3 regions of the Pseudomonas sp. NPDC085632 genome follow, and region 1 is predicted to be linked to each of the others. Evidence: predicted binding sites of a transcription regulator. Region 1 holds the regulator's gene; each other region holds the start of a gene.
What was found. The regulator FliA, encoded in region 1, starts transcription of late flagellar genes. The targets are predictions, from matches to a motif close to CTAAAGTTTNNNNNNNNNNNGCCGNTAA.
Positions count from the first base shown of each region.

Region 2: the regulator FliA is predicted to act here: its motif matches at 4,097-4,124, upstream of flgM (flagellar biosynthesis anti-sigma factor FlgM).
Region 3: the regulator FliA is predicted to act here: its motif matches at 2,012-2,039, upstream of motA (flagellar motor stator protein MotA).

Region 1 is NZ_JBITSX010000029.1:48,309-53,712, forward strand. Features, by position in the region: gene ACIF4X_RS18525 (chemotaxis protein CheA) at 1-1,689, opposite strand, end outside; gene ACIF4X_RS18530 (protein phosphatase CheZ) at 1,744-2,532, opposite strand; gene ACIF4X_RS18535 (chemotaxis response regulator CheY) at 2,551-2,922, opposite strand; gene fliA (RNA polymerase sigma factor FliA) at 3,089-3,829, opposite strand; gene fleN (flagellar synthesis regulator FleN) at 3,826-4,656, opposite strand; gene flhF (flagellar biosynthesis protein FlhF) at 4,773-5,404, opposite strand, start outside.
Region 2 is NZ_JBITSX010000040.1:46,748-52,151, reverse strand. Features, by position in the region: gene ACIF4X_RS21715 (glutamine synthetase family protein) at 1-862, shown strand, start outside; gene ACIF4X_RS21710 (MFS transporter) at 932-2,311, shown strand; gene ACIF4X_RS21705 (flagellar brake protein) at 2,384-3,130, opposite strand; gene ACIF4X_RS21700 (flagella synthesis protein FlgN) at 3,219-3,686, opposite strand; gene flgM (flagellar biosynthesis anti-sigma factor FlgM) at 3,735-4,061, opposite strand; gene flgA (flagellar basal body P-ring formation chaperone FlgA) at 4,210-4,971, opposite strand; gene ACIF4X_RS21685 (chemotaxis protein CheV) at 5,054-5,404, shown strand, end outside.
Region 3 is NZ_JBITSX010000026.1:23,961-29,364, forward strand. Features, by position in the region: gene motB (flagellar motor protein MotB) at 15-1,088, opposite strand; gene motA (flagellar motor stator protein MotA) at 1,092-1,943, opposite strand; gene ACIF4X_RS17380 (HDOD domain-containing protein) at 2,110-3,648, shown strand; gene rhdA (thiosulfate sulfurtransferase) at 3,691-4,506, shown strand; gene asd (archaetidylserine decarboxylase) at 4,525-5,385, shown strand.

The sequences.
Region 1 (5,404 bases):
GGCAAAAATCAGGTTGTAGCACTCGGTATCGCTCAGGCGATCGGCCGCGTCCTTGTCCATCACGCCGCGTTTTACCGCGATGGCGCGCAGGACATTCGGGTCCATGCCTTTGCCGTCATCGGAAATCGACAGCAGGATATGGTCGCCCTCTTGCTCGGCTGCCAGTACCACGCGACCGCCACGGGCCTTGCCCGAGGCTTCGCGTTCTTCCGGCGACTCGATGCCGTGGTCGACCGCGTTGCGCACCAAGTGGACCAGCGGGTCGGCCAGGGCCTCGACAAGGTTTTTGTCGAGGTCGGTTTCTTCACCCACCAGTTCCAGGTTGATCTCTTTCTTCAGCTGACGCGCGAGGTCACGAACCAGACGCGGGAAGCGCCCGAAGACCTTCTTGATCGGCTGCATCCGCGTCTTCATCACCGCGGTCTGCAAGTCAGCCGTGACCACGTCGAGGTTCGACACAGCCTTTTGCATGGCTTCATCGCCGCTGTTCAGCCCCAGGCGCACCAGACGGTTACGCACCAGCACCAACTCGCCGACCATGTTCATGATTTCGTCGAGACGTGCCGTGTCGACGCGCACGGTGGTTTCGGCTTCGCTCGCCGGTTTTTCCGGTGGCGGTGTCGCCGGCGCACGGGCCGGAGCCGGTGCAGCAGCGGCGGCCGGTTTCGGCGCTTCGGCTTTCGGCTCAGGCTTGGCGGCAGGCTTGGGCGCTGCAGCAGCGGCCGGTGCCTTGGCAGCCGGTGTGGCGACGGTCGAAGCACTGCCAGCAGCGGCGGTGCCGACTTCAGTGAACTTGCCTTTGCCGTGCAATTCGTCGAGCAGCGATTCGAACTCGTGATCGCTGATCAGATCGCTGCCGGCAGCGGCGGCCACCGGTGCGGCCGGCGCAGGCGCCGAGGCGATTGCCGACTCCAGTGCATCGACGGCAAAGTTGCCTTTACCGTGCAACTGATCGAGCAGGGCTTCGAATTCGTCGTCGGTGATGTCCGAGCTGTCGCCCTTGGCCGGTGCCGCAGGGGCTGCGGCCGCTGGTGCAACCGCGTCCACCGCGAACTGGCCCTTGCCGTGCAACTGATCGAGCAACGACTCGAATTCGGCATCGGTAATTTCATCGCTCGCGGCTTCAGCGGCCGTTTGCGCGGGGGCAGCAGCGGCCGGGGCTTCAGCTTCGGCCTTGACGGCGTTCAGCGAGTCCAGCAGCTGTTCAAATTCGTTATCGGTGATGTCGCCCGAGTCGCCTTCGACGACCAGATCTTCAATCATCTCGGCCACCGGCGAAGCCGGGGCTGCATCCGCCGATTGCGGTTCGGCCAGGCGCGCCAGAGCGGCCAGCAGTTCCGGGGTGGCGGCGGTGATCGGTGCGCGTTCACGGACTTCGCTGAACATGCTGTTCACCGCGTCCAGTGCTTCGAGCACCACGTCCATCAGTTCTGCATCAACGCGACGCTCACCCTTACGCAGGATGTCGAACACGTTTTCGGCGATGTGACAGCACTCCACCAGCTCGTTGAGCTGAAGGAAGCCGGCGCCCCCTTTTACAGTGTGGAAACCGCGAAAAATTGCGTTGAGCAGATCTGCGTCATCCGGTCGGCTTTCCAGCTCGACCAGTTGCTCGGACAGTTGCTCAAGAATCTCGCCGGCCTCAACCAGGAAATCCTGAAGGATCTCTTCATCGGCGCCGAAGCTCATTAATGGGGTGCTCCTACAGGTCTAAAAACCCAAAAAACCTAAAATTCCAAAACTCTAGAACCCGAGGCTGGATAACAAATCGTCCACATCGTCCTGACCGGACACAACGTCTTCTCGTTTATCGGCATGAATCTGCGGACCTTCACCCTGCGAGAGATGTTTTTGTGGATCTTTTTCTGCAAGCATCGCGGCACGGTCATGTTCGATGCCCGCAAAGCGGTCGACCTGACTGGCCATGAGCACGAGTTTGAGCAAATTGCTTTCGACTTCGGTGACCAGTTGGGTCACACGCTTGATCACCTGACCGGTCAGGTCCTGGTAATCCTGGGCCAGCAGGATGTCGTTGAGATTGCTCGACACCGCACGGTTGTCCGTGCTGCTGCGTGACAGAAAACCGTCGACCCGGCGCGCCAGCTCGCGGAACTCTTCAGCCCCGACCTCGCGACGCATGAAGCGACCCCAATCGGCGCTCAAGGTCTGGGCTTCATCAGCCAGACTGTTGACCACCGGCGTGGCGCTTTCCACCAGATCCATGGTGCGGTTGGCCGCGGCCTCTGTCAGCTTGACCACATAGCCCAGGCGTTCGGTGGCGTCGGTGATTTGCGACACTTCCTCGGCCTGCGGCATGTTCGGGTCGATCTGGAAGTTGACGATCGCACTGTGCAGTTCACGTGTGAGCTTGCCCACTTCCTGGTACAGGCCACGGTCACGGGTCTGATTGAGCTCATGGATCAGTTGCACAGCGTCGCCGAACCTGCCTTTTTCAAGGCTTTCGACCAGTTCGACGGCGTGTTTTTTCAGGGTCGACTCGAAATCGCCCTGTGAAGATTCGTTATGCTCCATAGCTCCCCCGCGCGTTCATCAGCCGATGCGTTCGAAAATCTTCTCGATTTTGTCTTTCAACGCCTGAGCCGTGAAAGGTTTGACGACGTAGCCGTTTACACCGGCCTGAGCGGCTTCAATGATCTGCTCGCGCTTGGCTTCTGCAGTCACCATCAGCACGGGCAGGTGCTTGAGTTTTTCATCGGCACGCACGTGGCGCAGCAGGTCGATACCGGTCATGCCCGGCATGTTCCAGTCCGTTACCAGAAAGTCGATGCTGCCGCTGTTGAGCACTGGAATGGCAGTCACGCCATCGTCAGCCTCGACGGTGTTGGTGAACCCAAGATCACGCAGCAGGTTCTTGATGATCCGCCGCATCGTTGAGAAGTCATCAACGATGAGGATTTTCATGTCTTTGTTCAATTCGACCTCCAAGCAGTCTTAAACGCGCCCAGCACCTGGACGCGCCACTTCAATCAATCGGCGCAGCACTCGAAGACTGTCTGGAGCACAACAGAGCAAGACCGGTGCCGTTCATCACCGCACCAGCCTCGTTCGCAGTGTCCCCACACTGCCTTCAGCGCGCTCGCCACTCCCCCAAACGCCCCCGCAAACGGGCCGCGCACTGGCTGTGTAACTGGCTGACCCGCGATTCACTGACGCCAAGGACTTCACCGATCTCCTTGAGGTTCAGCTCTTCGTCGTAGTACAGCGCCAACACCAGTCGCTCACGCTCCGGCAAATTGGCAATCGCGTCCGCCAACGCTGCCTGGAAACGTTCATCTTCCAGATCGCGTGACGGCTCAAGATGAGCACTCGCGCCATCCTCGTGCAGCCCTTCGTGTTCGCCGTCCTGCAACAGGTCGTCGAAACTGAACAGGCGACTGCCCAAGGTGTCATTCAAAATCCCGTAGTAATCGTCGAGACTCAATTGGAGTTCGGCCGCAACCTCGTGATCTTTAGCATCACGGCCGGTTTTAGCTTCAATTGAGCGAATCGCGTCGCTCACCATCCGGGTATTGCGGTGAACCGAGCGTGGCGCCCAGTCCCCTTTGCGCACTTCGTCGAGCATCGCGCCGCGGATTCGTATGCCCGCGTACGTTTCGAAACTGGCGCCTTTGCTGGCGTCGTATTTGGTCGAGACTTCGAGCAGGCCGATCATCCCGGCCTGGATCAAATCTTCAACCTGCACACTGGCCGGCAAGCGTGCCAGCAAGTGATAGGCAATGCGTTTGACCAGTGGCGCGTAACGCTCGATCAGTTCGTACTGCGCGTCACGTGCCGACTTCTTGTAGTAGTTCATACCGCTTGCGGTCATAGCACGGGCCCTGCCGTTTGCTGCACGAGGCGCTCGACGAAAAACTCAAGGTGGCCACGCGGGTTGGCGGGCAGCGGCCAGGTATCGACCTTCTGCGCGATCGCCTTGAACGCCAGCGCGCACTTGGAACGCGGGAAGGCTTCGTACACCGCACGCTGCTTCTGCACCGCTTTACGCACGCTTTCGTCGTAAGGCACGGCGCCGACGTATTGTAGGGCCACGTCAAGGAAACGATCCGTGACCTTGGTCAACTTGGCGAACAGATTGCGCCCTTCCTGCGGGCTCTGCGCCATGTTGGCGAGGACGCGGAAGCGGTTCATGCCGTAATCGCGGTTAAGCAGTTTGATCAGTGCGTAGGCATCAGTGATCGAGGTTGGCTCGTCGCAGACCACCAGCAACACTTCCTGGGCTGCGCGAACAAAACTGACTACCGAGTCACCAATACCCGCAGCGGTGTCGATCACCAGCACGTCGAGATTGTCGCCGATGTCGCTGAACGCCTGAATCAGGCCGGCGTGCTGCGCCGGGCTCAGGTGCACCATGCTCTGGGTGCCGGACGCGGCCGGCACAATGCGAATCCCGCCGGGGCCTTGCAACAGAACGTCGCGCAGCTCACAGCGGCCTTCGATGACGTCGGCCAGCGTGCGTTTGGGGGTCAGCCCCAGCAGAACGTCGACGTTCGCCAGCCCCAGATCGGCGTCCAGCAACATGACCCGACGGCCAAGCTCTGCCAGCGCCAGGGACAAGTTCACTGACACGTTAGTCTTGCCGACGCCACCTTTGCCGCCGGTCACCGCGATCACCTGTACGGGATGCATGCTGCCCATGTTATTTCTTTACCTTGTCTTGCATAGACGGAGGCCACATTACTGGCTGCGCGTTCACAACCGGAACAATGCATGGCAGACCATCGATGTAGGTACAAAAACTGTTCATGAATACCTCAGCCTACCTGCTTGGTCGGGCTGTGATAGATATCAGCGAACATGTCGGCCATGGCTTCTTCGCTGGGTTCTTCCTGCATTTGCACGCTGACGGCGCGGCTGACCAATTGATGACGGCGCGGCAGATGCAAATCATCCGGGATCCGTGGGCCATCGGTCAGGTACGCGACCGGCAATTCATGACTGATCGCCAGGCTTAACACTTCGCCAAGGCTGGCCGTTTCATCCAGTTTAGTCAGGATGCACCCGGCGAGCCCGCAACGCTTGTAACTGTGATAAGCGGCGGTTAGAACCTGTTTCTGGCTGGTGGTTGCCAAGACCAGATAATTTTTTGAGCGAATGCCACGCCCGGCCAGACTTTCGAGCTGCATGCGCAGGGCCGGATCGCTGGCTTGCAGGCCGGCAGTATCGATCAACACCACGCGTTTGCGCAGCAGTGGATCCAGCGCTTGCACCAGCGATTGGCCCGGGTCGACGTGAGTCACCGGCACATTGAGAATGCGCCCCAGCGTCTTCAGTTGTTCCTGCGCGCCGATACGGAAACTGTCCATGCTCACCAGCGCCACATTCTGCGCGCCGTACTTGAGCACGTAGCGTGCGGCCAGTTTGGCCAGCGTGGTGGTCTTGCCCA
Region 2 (5,404 bases), on a different contig from region 1:
CGAAGACGGCTTGTCGGCGTTCAGTGTCAGTTCCAACAACGGTCTGCGGCCTTTTTTCAATGAGGTCTATAAATGCATGGCGGCCTTAGGCTTGCCGCGCGATACCTTCATGCACGAAATGGGCGTCAGCCAGTTCGAGATCAATCTGCTGCACGGTGATCCGCTGTTGCTGGCCGATCAGACGTTTCTGTTCAAGCACCTGCTCAAGGAAGTCGCGCTCAAGCACGGCCTGACCGTGGTCTGCATGGCCAAGCCACTGGCGCATACGCCGGGCAGTTCGATGCACATTCACCAGAGCATCGTCGAGATCGACAGCGGCAAGAATGTGTTCAGTGACGCGCACGGTGAGCCGACCGCGATGTTCCGCCACTTCATCGGTGGTCAGCAGGCAGGCATGGCCGATTTCACCGCGTTGTTTGCACCGAATGTGAATTCCTATCAGCGCCTGTGTCATCCGTACGCATCGCCGAACAATGCTTGCTGGTCCCACGACAACCGTGCGGCCGGGCTACGAATTCCGGCCAGTTCGCCGGTCGCTCGTCGGGTGGAAAACCGTTTGCCGGGCGCCGATGCCAATCCGTACCTGGCGATTGCCGCCAGTCTGGCTGCTGGTTTGCATGGTATCGAGCATGAGCTGGAGCCGAGCGAGGCGATTCAGGGCGAGTTCGAGGTGCCGGACAACCTCTCGCTGCCGTGTACCTTGCACGCCGCGCTTGAGCGTCTGAAACGTAGCCAACTGGCGAGGGAACTGTTCGGACAGGAGTTCATCGAAGGCTACATCGCTTCGAAGACCATGGAGTTGACCAGCTTCTTTGATGAAATCACTCCCTGGGAACGGCGTGTTCTAGCAGCCCAGGCCTGACGAACTGTCGCCACCGGGCTATCGTTTTGATAGCCCGGTCTTTACTGCAAGGAGCCGCTCGGAACGCCGATGCGCCAAATCTGGAAATCCTTTCGAGCGCTGTATTTCGCCTCGCTGATGATGTTGATCGGCTCGGGCCTGCTATCCACTTATCTGGCCTTGCGTCTGGCCGCTGACAACGTCGACGGCCTCTGGGTCGGTGCGCTGATGGCGGCCAACTATTTCGGCCTGGTGCTGGGCGGCAAGATCGGCCACCGGTTGATTGCCCGGGTCGGGCATATCCGCGCTTATTCTGCGTGTGCCGGGATTGTCGGGGCGGCAGTGTTGGGCCATGGACTGGTCGATTGGCTACCGGCGTGGCTGGTGCTGCGGACCATCGTCGGTCTGGGCATGATGTGCCAGTACATGGTGATCGAGAGCTGGCTCAACGAGCAGGCGGACGCCAACCAGCGCGGGCTGGTGTTCAGTGGTTACATGATCGCTTCGTATCTGGGCCTGGTGCTCGGCCAACTGATTCTGGTCATGCACCCGGGCTTGGGTCTTGAACTGCTGATGCTGGTCGCCTTGTGCTTCGCCTTGTGTCTGGTGCCTGTGACGTTGACCCGGCGCATTCACCCGGCGCCACTGCATCCGGCGCCGATGGAGCCACGTTTCTTTATCAAGCGCGTGCCGCAGTCATTGAGTACGGTGCTCGGTGCCGGCTTGATCATCGGTTCGTTCTACGGTCTGGCGCCGTTGTATGCCTCTCAACAAGGGCTGTCGACCGAGCAGGTCGGTCTGTTCATGGGTAGCTGCATTTTTGCCGGTTTGCTGGTGCAGTGGCCGTTGGGCTGGTTGTCCGATCGCTACGACCGGGCACTGCTGATACGCTGCTTTGCCGGGTTCCTGGCGGTGGCGGCGTTGCCGTTGGCGGTGCTGCCGCAGGTGCCGCTGGAAGTGCTGTTCGGGGTTGGCTTCCTGTGCTCACTGGTGCAGTTCTGCCTGTATCCGCTGGCGGTGGCGTTCTCCAATGACCATGTCGAGGGTGATCGGCGGGTGTCGCTGACCGCGATGCTGTTGGTGACTTACGGTGTTGGCGCGAGCATCGGGCCGTTGCTGGCGGGTGTGCTGATGAAACTGTTCGGCAGTCAGAGCCTGTATGCGTTTTTCAGCTTCTTCGCGCTGGTGCTGGTGTGGCGAATCCGGCCGAAAGCCGTGACCAATCTGCACCAGGTCGACGATGCGCCGCTGCATCACGTGGCCATGCCCGACAGCATGTCCAGTTCGCCGCTGGTGGCAGCGCTTGACCCTCGAGTAGATGAGCAGGTGGTGCAGGAGCAGATGGTCCAGGACCCTGTGCAGACGCCGCCGAATCCAGAGCCTGTATCTGATCCGCAGCCTGAGCCTGCGGCAGAAACCGAACCGGATACCGATAAGCCTGCGCCCGATCTCAGCGGCGGCAGACCGTGAACTGAACAAAAACCACCGCGCATAAAAAAGGGCAGCCCCGCCAGGGACTGCCCTTTTTATTGTCGCTGCGAATCACATATCGTCTTTGTCGAAACGGCGAGCTTCACGTTGCAACTGATACACGAATCGCTCAACGTTACGCGCAGCCTGACCACTGATGTTGTGGAAGCGCAGGCCGGCGAAGGTGATGTTGAGTTTTTCTTCGAAGTGCAGGTAGCGCAGTTCGACGGAAGTCGGCTGGTTGCCGAACAGTGGCGGAGCAATCAAACGGTCATAGACCTGACCCAATTGCAGGCGATCGGTGATATCGCCTTCGAAACGCAGCTTGCAGCCGGTCGCGGAGATATCCAGCAGTTTGCCGTTGATCGGCGCCTTGAGCTTTTCGCCGCCCAGTTCAACGCTGACCAGATCAGTCAGTTTCAGCGCAGCACGGAATGCATTGCGGCGCTGGTGGTAAACCACCTCGGTCGGCAACTCGCCGGTGTAGAAGCGGTCACCTTCGGACTCTTCGATGTTCAGCGTGCCGGTGCATTCCCAGGCAATGCGCACACCTTCGTGAAAACCTTCAACCCTGAACGGTTCGCCGGCCAGCAGGAAGCGTTCGCCATCACGCGGGATCATCTCGTCCAGCGCGATCGAAGCGCTGTCGCGGTCGACTTTGATCAGATAGCTCTGGAAGCGCTGGCTGCGCTCATGAAAGGTGATGATCAGCGGATCGTGGCTTTCTTGCAGCTGGCGCAGGTTGCTGGAGATTTCCAGTGGCGTGGTGAGCACCTTAGGGGGCTGCGGAGCATCATCCGCGCTGAGGGCGTTGGACACGGTTTATCAATCTCCAGACAAAATATGACGACTAGCCAGCATTTTGCCAGCATGTTTCGCGGGTTGATAGAGCTGGCGCATCAACGGCTCATGCCTGGCTGAGCGGACGCGGTATGGCAGGTTTGGCAAAAGTACCGCTGGCGTTATACAGCGCCGGCGCTTCGCCACCGGTGAGGATCTTCAACTGATTGGCCGTGGCGGCCTGCTGGATCTGAATGGACTGGCCATTCTTGACGTTGGCGGCCTGGCATTGAGCGATCAGATCGGTCAATGCATCGCCTTGCGTCAACAGCTGCTCGCCAATGCTCGACTGGCTGGCCAGTTGCTCAAGACCTGTGCGATCGGTCGGCAGGTTGAGGCTGGCGAGGATTTCGCTGCGTTTGCGGCCATGCTGTTCAAGCAGAATGATCAATGCCTGTTTGTGCGCCAGAATTTCTTCCAGCAGGGGCATGTCACGACCGTGCAACGCGAGGGATTCGGTTTGCAGCAACGCCAGCAATTGTTGAGCTGGAGCAAAGTCGTCGTTGATCAGTTGCAATAAATTAGTGTCGTGCATGGCTGGCCTTGGGTGTTAAGCGTCCAAAAGCCTCGCGCTGGCAAAGGCCTAGCGCTGGGCTTCGAAGTTGAGCAGTTTGCTGGCTACACGGTTGCTGTCGACTTTATAGCTGCCATCGGCAATCGCGGCTTTCAACTCGGCCACTCGGGCTTTGTCGACAGCAGGCTGATCGCGCAGCTTGTCAGTGACCTTCTGCAACTGTTGAGCCTCATTGCTGAGGTGTACCGATTCCCCGCTTTTTGCGGTACCGGCCGTTTCGGCCTGGGTATTCAGCGGCGCAGAGGTACCGGTTTCGGCGGTTTCCTTGGCGTTGCTGGTACGTGTACTGCCCGTAAGTGACGAGGAGCTGTTCAAACGGCTGAAATCGATGACCATGATAAAAACCTCTGGGAATTTGGACGCTTGCCATGTTTTCGGCCATCCCCTGGAAAACTTTAGGCACATTTACAATGAGCCTTGCATGCGCCGGCGCGTGTCCTGCTGCAGCACAGTTTAGGGAACAGCCGGGGTCAGCGCCAGTTTTCTACATCGCGACTTCCACTTGGCCGGGCGCGGTGACTTGCGCCTTGATGACCCGTTGCGAGTTGAGGTTTTTCACGCGGATCTGTTCTTTCAAACCGCCATTGGCCAGCGCTTCGCCGGGCATGCGCACGGCGAGCGTGCCGCTGCGCGCAGTGATGACCACTTGATCGCCCTTGCGAATGACTTCGGCCTGTTCCAGATGAACCAGGGTAATGACCTGATCGGCTACCGTTGGTCGGGTTAATTTCTGCCCGATCGCTTCGTCTACCGAGGTCAGAAAGCCTTGGTTGATCGTGCTTACGTCGCGCTCTCGCAAGGTTACGTCTTGCGGCTCGATAATCCCGGCGCGTTTCAGTGGGCGTGTGGTCGTCACAATCTCGCGAAACAGGCGGACTTGAGCGGGCACGAACACGGTCCAGGGCGAGGCGCCTTCACAGCGAACCTTGACCGTTACCCGGCCCAGCGGACGCGCCGGGCTCTCCAGAGTGGCTGTCAATTCCTTGTCGCACATAGGCATGCGCATACGGGGGTCGAGCTGGTTTACTTCGATTTCGTAGCGGCCTTCCGTTTGACTGGTAGCCAGATAGTCTTCTACGGTGAACTCAAGAAAGCCCTGAGTGACGCCGATAAGCATGTCAGGCAAGGTAACCGCATCAGCAATGGCAGGGCTGCCAGCGAAAAAGCAGCAGACGGCTGACATCGCGCAAAGGCTTTTGCGAGCGCGGGATGTCAGGTGTCGGAAAAATGTCGTTTGAGCGTTCATACGAGTTAAAAAGCAAGCGCCGTGCCGTTTAGCAATGAATGTGCGTCGCAACAACACTTGGCGTTGGTGTAGGAGTCTGGGCATGGCTGGTGTAATGGATTCGGTAAACCAGCGCACGCAACTGGTAGGGCAGAATCGCCTGGAGCTGTTGTTGTTCCGTCTCGACGGCCAGCAGCTCTATGGAATCAACGTGTTCAAGGTGCGGGAAGTGTTGCAGTGCCCGTCGCTGACGTTGATGCCCAAGTCCAGTCCTGTCGTGTGCGGGGTGGCAAATATCCGGGGGGCGACCATTCCGATCCTTGATCTGGCAATGGCCACCGGTTCCGGAGCGTTGAAAGACAAGAACAACCCGTTCGTGATCATCACGGAGTACAACACCAAGACCCAGGGTTTCCTGGTCCGCTCGGTGGAGCGCATCGTCAACATGAACTGG
Region 3 (5,404 bases), on a different contig from region 1:
TGGCTTTTTGTGGATCACTGCTTCGGCGCGGGGGCCGGGGCAGTGGCTGGGGGAGCAGGCGCTGGCGCCGCACTCCCCGGCTGGGCCGGTTTCGGCGCGGCGTCGTCGAACAGGTTCAGACGTTCGCGCAGTTCGTGCGCTGGCACCGGTTGCTGATCCGCCGGCAGTGCATTCGGGTCGACAGGCGCTGCCGGAGCAGCACCGTTCTGACCCTGATCCGCCGGCTTCGCCGGATCCGCACCTTGCGAACCTTCGATGGCCGCCTGGGCTTTTTTGGTCAGCACCACAATGTCGATACGGCGATTGACCGGGTTGAACGGGTTTTCCTTGTCGAACAGCGCCGACGAGGCATAACCGACGACCCGCGCCACTTGCGCATCCGGATAGCTGCCGGCGACCAAGGCACGACGTGCAGCGTTGGCGCGGTTGGCCGACAGTTCCCAGTTACCGAAATCGCCGGTGCCGGTGTACGGCTTGGCGTCAGTGTGACCGCTGATGCTGATCTTGTTCGGCACAGCTTTGATGGTGTCGGCCATCGCCAGCAGGATGTCTTCGAAGTACGGCTTCAGGCGTGCAGAACCGGAGTCGAACATCGGCCGGTTCTCGGCGTCCATGATCTGGATGCGCAAGCCGTTCGGCGTGATCTCGAAGAGAATCTGATCCTTGAATTTCTGCAGTTGCGGGTTCTCGTCGACCTTGTTCTGCAGTTCTTGCAGGAGCAGTTCCAGACGCTCCTTCTCGACCTGCTCGGCCATGCCTTCAACTTGCTCGGTGTCGACCGTGACCTTGTCAGGCTGCGGTTGAGATTTCACCTCAGGGTTGAGGGTGTTTTCCGGCGCCAAAGTCGGCGTACCGCCCAGGTCGATGATGTATGGCGTGCCGCTTTCGGAGAAGCCGACCGGGTCCTTGAAGTAACCGGCGATGGCGATCTTCTGCTCCGGCGTTGCCGTGGACAACAGCCACAACACCAGGAAGAACGCCATCATCGCCGTGGCGAAGTCGGCGAAGGCGATTTTCCACGCCCCGCCGTGATGCCCGCCGGCTATGCGCTTGACGCGCTTGATGATAATCGGCTGATTATTTTCCATGGCTTAGCGACCGCGAACGGCTTGTTCCAGCTCGGCAAAGCTTGGACGGTGGGCCGGGTACAGCACCTTGCGACCGAACTCGACCGCCAACGATGGCGGCATGCCGGAAGCCGAAGCCACCAGCGAAGCCTTGATGGCTTCATAGACGTTCAGTTCTTCCTTGGCATCGTGGGCAAGGGAATGTGCCAGCGGGCCAAAGAAACCGTACGCCGCGAGAATACCGAAGAAGGTACCGACCAGTGCCGCACCCACGTGCAGACCGATGGACTTCTGATCGCCTTCACCCAGCGAGGCCATGGTCACCACGATACCGAGTACCGCCGCGACGATACCGAAACCGGGCATGGCGTCGGCGATGCCATTCACTGCATGCGATGGGTGCTCAAGGTCTTCCTTCAGGCTGTACAGCTCCATGTCGAACAAGCCTTCGAGCTCGTGCGGGGCCATGTTGCCGGACGACATGATGCGCAGGTAGTCGCAGATGAACGCGGTCATGCGCTCGTCTTTGAGCACGGCCGGGTACTTGGCGAAGATCGGGCTCGCAGCGGCATCTTCGATGTCGCCTTCGATGGCCATCATGCCTTCGCGGCGGCTCTTGTTGAGGATCTCGTAGATCAGCCCGAGCACTTCCAGATAGAACGTGTGGCTGAAGCGCGAACTGAACATGCTCAGGGATTTCTTGAGCACGTGCATCGTCATGTAGCCAGGGTTGGCCTGCAGGAATGCACCGAGTGCAGCACCACCGATGATCATCACCTCGAAAGGCTGGATCAGGGCGGCAATCTTGCCGTGGGAGAGCACGTATCCGCCGAGCACGCTCGCGAATACGACGATGATGCCGATAATTTTAGCCATAGGTAGAAAGTACTTACTTAAGTCGGGTTCAAGGTCATATTCGGAAGTTAAAAAATCTCTTCTTCTACTTATCGGCAAAACTGCGCCAGACTATAGCCAGTTCAGGCGAAAAGCCAATTTAGCCCATGCCGGGCGCGTCTACAGTCAGTGAAGATCCCGTCCAGACATGGCTAATGAAACGAACGTCCCACACGCAAAACCGACCACCCTCGACGGCTGGGTAAAGTTGCTCGATGGCGTGCGACTGCCCGTCCCGCAAGAGGCTCACGACAAAGTCTGCCGCGCGATCCGTGACAATCGCAGCTCGCTGCGCGACATCGCCGACCTGATGCAGGACAGCCCGGCACTGGCCTTGAGCATCATCCGTGAGGCGAATCGTCACACCCACGGCACCATGGCCACGCCGGCAGAAAATCTTGAGGTGGCGATCAATCGTCTGGGCCTCGCCCGCACCGAAGAATTGCTCGCGCGACTCCCCGCCGAACCGCTGATGCAAATCCCCAAGGCCCTGCGCCAATTGCAGATGATCAGTCAGCACGCGACGCAACAGGCCAACGGTTTCTTTGCCAGTCGCCTGGCGCGGCTGTGGCAGGACATTCATTGGGGCAGCCTGTTGTTTCTGTCGCCGCTATGGCCATTGGCGCTGACCTATCCGCAATTGCTAGAAGAGTGGGAACTGCGGGTTATCCACAAGGGTGAATCGGCGCATACGGTCGAAAAGCAATTATTCGGCGTGCGCCTGCTGAAAATCGCCGAAGCGCTGGTCGAGGCCTGGCACCTGCCGATCTGGGTGCAGCAGGGCTATAAACTGCTGCTCAGTGAGCAACGCGAACTGGTGAAGGTGCTGCGCATCGCCCGCGACAGCGAACATCCGCTGCGCCAGCAGAATCGCCTCGACGATGATCCGACGTTGCGCCGCTGGCTCAATCAGCCGGCCAATACCGTGCTGCTGGCCAATGGTCTGGCGCTGTCGGCGCAACAGGCCTGGGACAGTCCACACAGCGAACGCTGGCAGTACCTGACCAGCCTGTATCTGCAGATTTCCATGGATGAAGTGCAACAACAGTTGCACCAGCAAGCCGCGAACAGCGCGCGCCATCATGCGATGCCGGACTTGTGGCACCCGGCGGTTTCATTGCTGTGGCCGTGGGGCACCCGTCGTTTGCCGGCCGGCATGTTGCCTGCCGCCGCGCCCACCGCTGAAGACCTGGGCCAGTGGCGCAAGCAATGCGCCGAACTGCTCGCCGAACCGAGCCGCTTCACCAATGCCATGAGCCTGACCGTCGCCGCGCGCGATGCCTTGGCCGCCAGCGGCATGCGCCGGGTGATGATCCTGATGGCCGATCGTACGCAATCCAGTCTGCGCGTGCAGCAAACCTATGGTTTGCCGAAAGAAGCGGCGGCGCTGAATTTTGTCGTCAGCCAGAGCAAGGTTCTGCAACGGCTGCTTGCGCAACAGGCGCAGGTGCGGATCACGCCGGAGAACAATGCGCAGTTCTCCGCGCTGCTACCGGCGAGCCTGCGCACGCTGTTTCGCGGCGAGCATCTATTCCTGCGTTCACTGGTCAATAACGGCCGAGTGATCATGATCGTCGTCGCCGATCAGGGCGGCGGGCCGTTCGCCGACATCACCGTGCAAGCCTTTGGTAAAACCGCCCAGTGCATCGAAAAAGCCCTGCACAGCTTTAGCAGCCGTGGCCGATGAGGCTGCGCTACAATCCTCCCCTTTGTGCTCTGGAGACCTCACATGTCTGACTTCTCTGGCTTGCCGCTCGTCATCGAACCGAGCGACTTGCTTCCTCGGCTGGAGGCCAGCAACCTGATTCTGGTGGACCTGACCAGTCCCGCGCGCTACACCGAAGGTCACCTTCCCGGTGCACGCTTTGTCGATCCGAAACGTACCCAGCTCGGCCAGCCGCCGGCGCCAGGTTTGCTGCCGGCCAAAGCCGATCTGGAAGCCTTGTTCGGTGAGCTGGGCCATCGCAAGGACGCGGTCTATGTGGTCTATGACGACGAAGGCGGCGGCTGGGCCGGGCGCTTCATCTGGCTGCTCGACGTCATCGGTCATGACAAGTACCACTATATAGACGGTGGTCTGCCGGCATGGCTGGCAGATGGCATGCCGATGTCGATCCAGGTGCCAGCAGCCGTCGGTGGCCCGCTGCCGTTGACCTTGCACGACGAGCCGACTGCCACGCGCGAATATCTGCAAAGCCGTCTCGGTGCTGCCGATCTGGCGATCTGGGATGCGCGCGGGCCGCTGGAGTATTCCGGCGAGAAAGTCCTGGCCGCCAAGGCCGGGCACATCCCCGGCGCGGTCAACTTCGAGTGGACAGCGGGCATGGACAAGGCGCGTCAGCTGCGCATTCGCACGGACATGCCGCAGATCCTCGACGATCTCGGGATCACCAAGGACAAAGAAATCATTACCCACTGCCAGACCCATCACCGGTCGGGCTTCACTTATCTGGTGGCCAAGTCCCTCGGTTATCCGCGGGTCAAGGGCTACGCCGGTTCCTGGGGCGAATGGGGTAACCACCCTGATACGCCCGTCGAGATTTAAGGTTTTTAAGGACAACTAATGAAAGAGCGTCTGTTTATCCTCAGCCAGTACCTACTGCCTCATCACCTGCTGTCGCGCCTCGCCGGCTGCATTGCCGAGTGCCGCGTGCGCTGGTTCAAAAATGCGTTCACCCAGTGGTTCGCCAAGCGTTATCAGGTGGACATGTCGCAAGCGCTGGTCGAAGACCTGACCGCTTACGAGCACTTCAACGCCTTCTTCACCCGCGCCCTGAAAGACGGCGCGCGTCCACTGGATGAAACCCCGGGCGCAATCCTCAGCCCGGCCGACGGGGCAGTCAGCCAACTCGGCCCGATCGAACACGGTCGCGTGTTCCAGGCCAAGGGCCACAGCTTCAGCGTGCTCGAACTGCTCGGCGGTGACGCGGCCAACGCGGCACCGTTCATGGGCGGCGACTTCGCCACCATTTACCTGTCGCCGAAAGACTACCACCGCGTGCACATGCCGCTGGCCGGCACCCTGCGCGAGATGGTCTACATCCCGGGCCGCATCTTCTCGGTCAACCAGACCACGGCCGAAAACGTTCCGGAACTGTTCGCCCGCAACGAGCGCGTGGCGTGCATCTTCGACACCGAGCGCGGGCCGATGGCCGTTGTACTGGTCGGCGCGATGATCGTCGCTTCGATCGAAACCGTCTGGGCCGGCCTGGTCACGCCGCCGAAGCGCGAACTGAAAACCTTCCGCTACGACGAAGCCGCGCGTGCGCCGATTCACCTGGAAAAAGGCGCCGAACTGGGTCGTTTCAAGCTGGGTTCGACCGCGATCGTGCTGTTCGGGCCGGATCAGGTGAAGTGGGCTGAAGAACTGGTCGCGGGTTCGCCTGTGCAGATGGGTCAAGGCCTGGCGCTGCCAAACGCCTGAAATGCTGTGAGCCACTGAT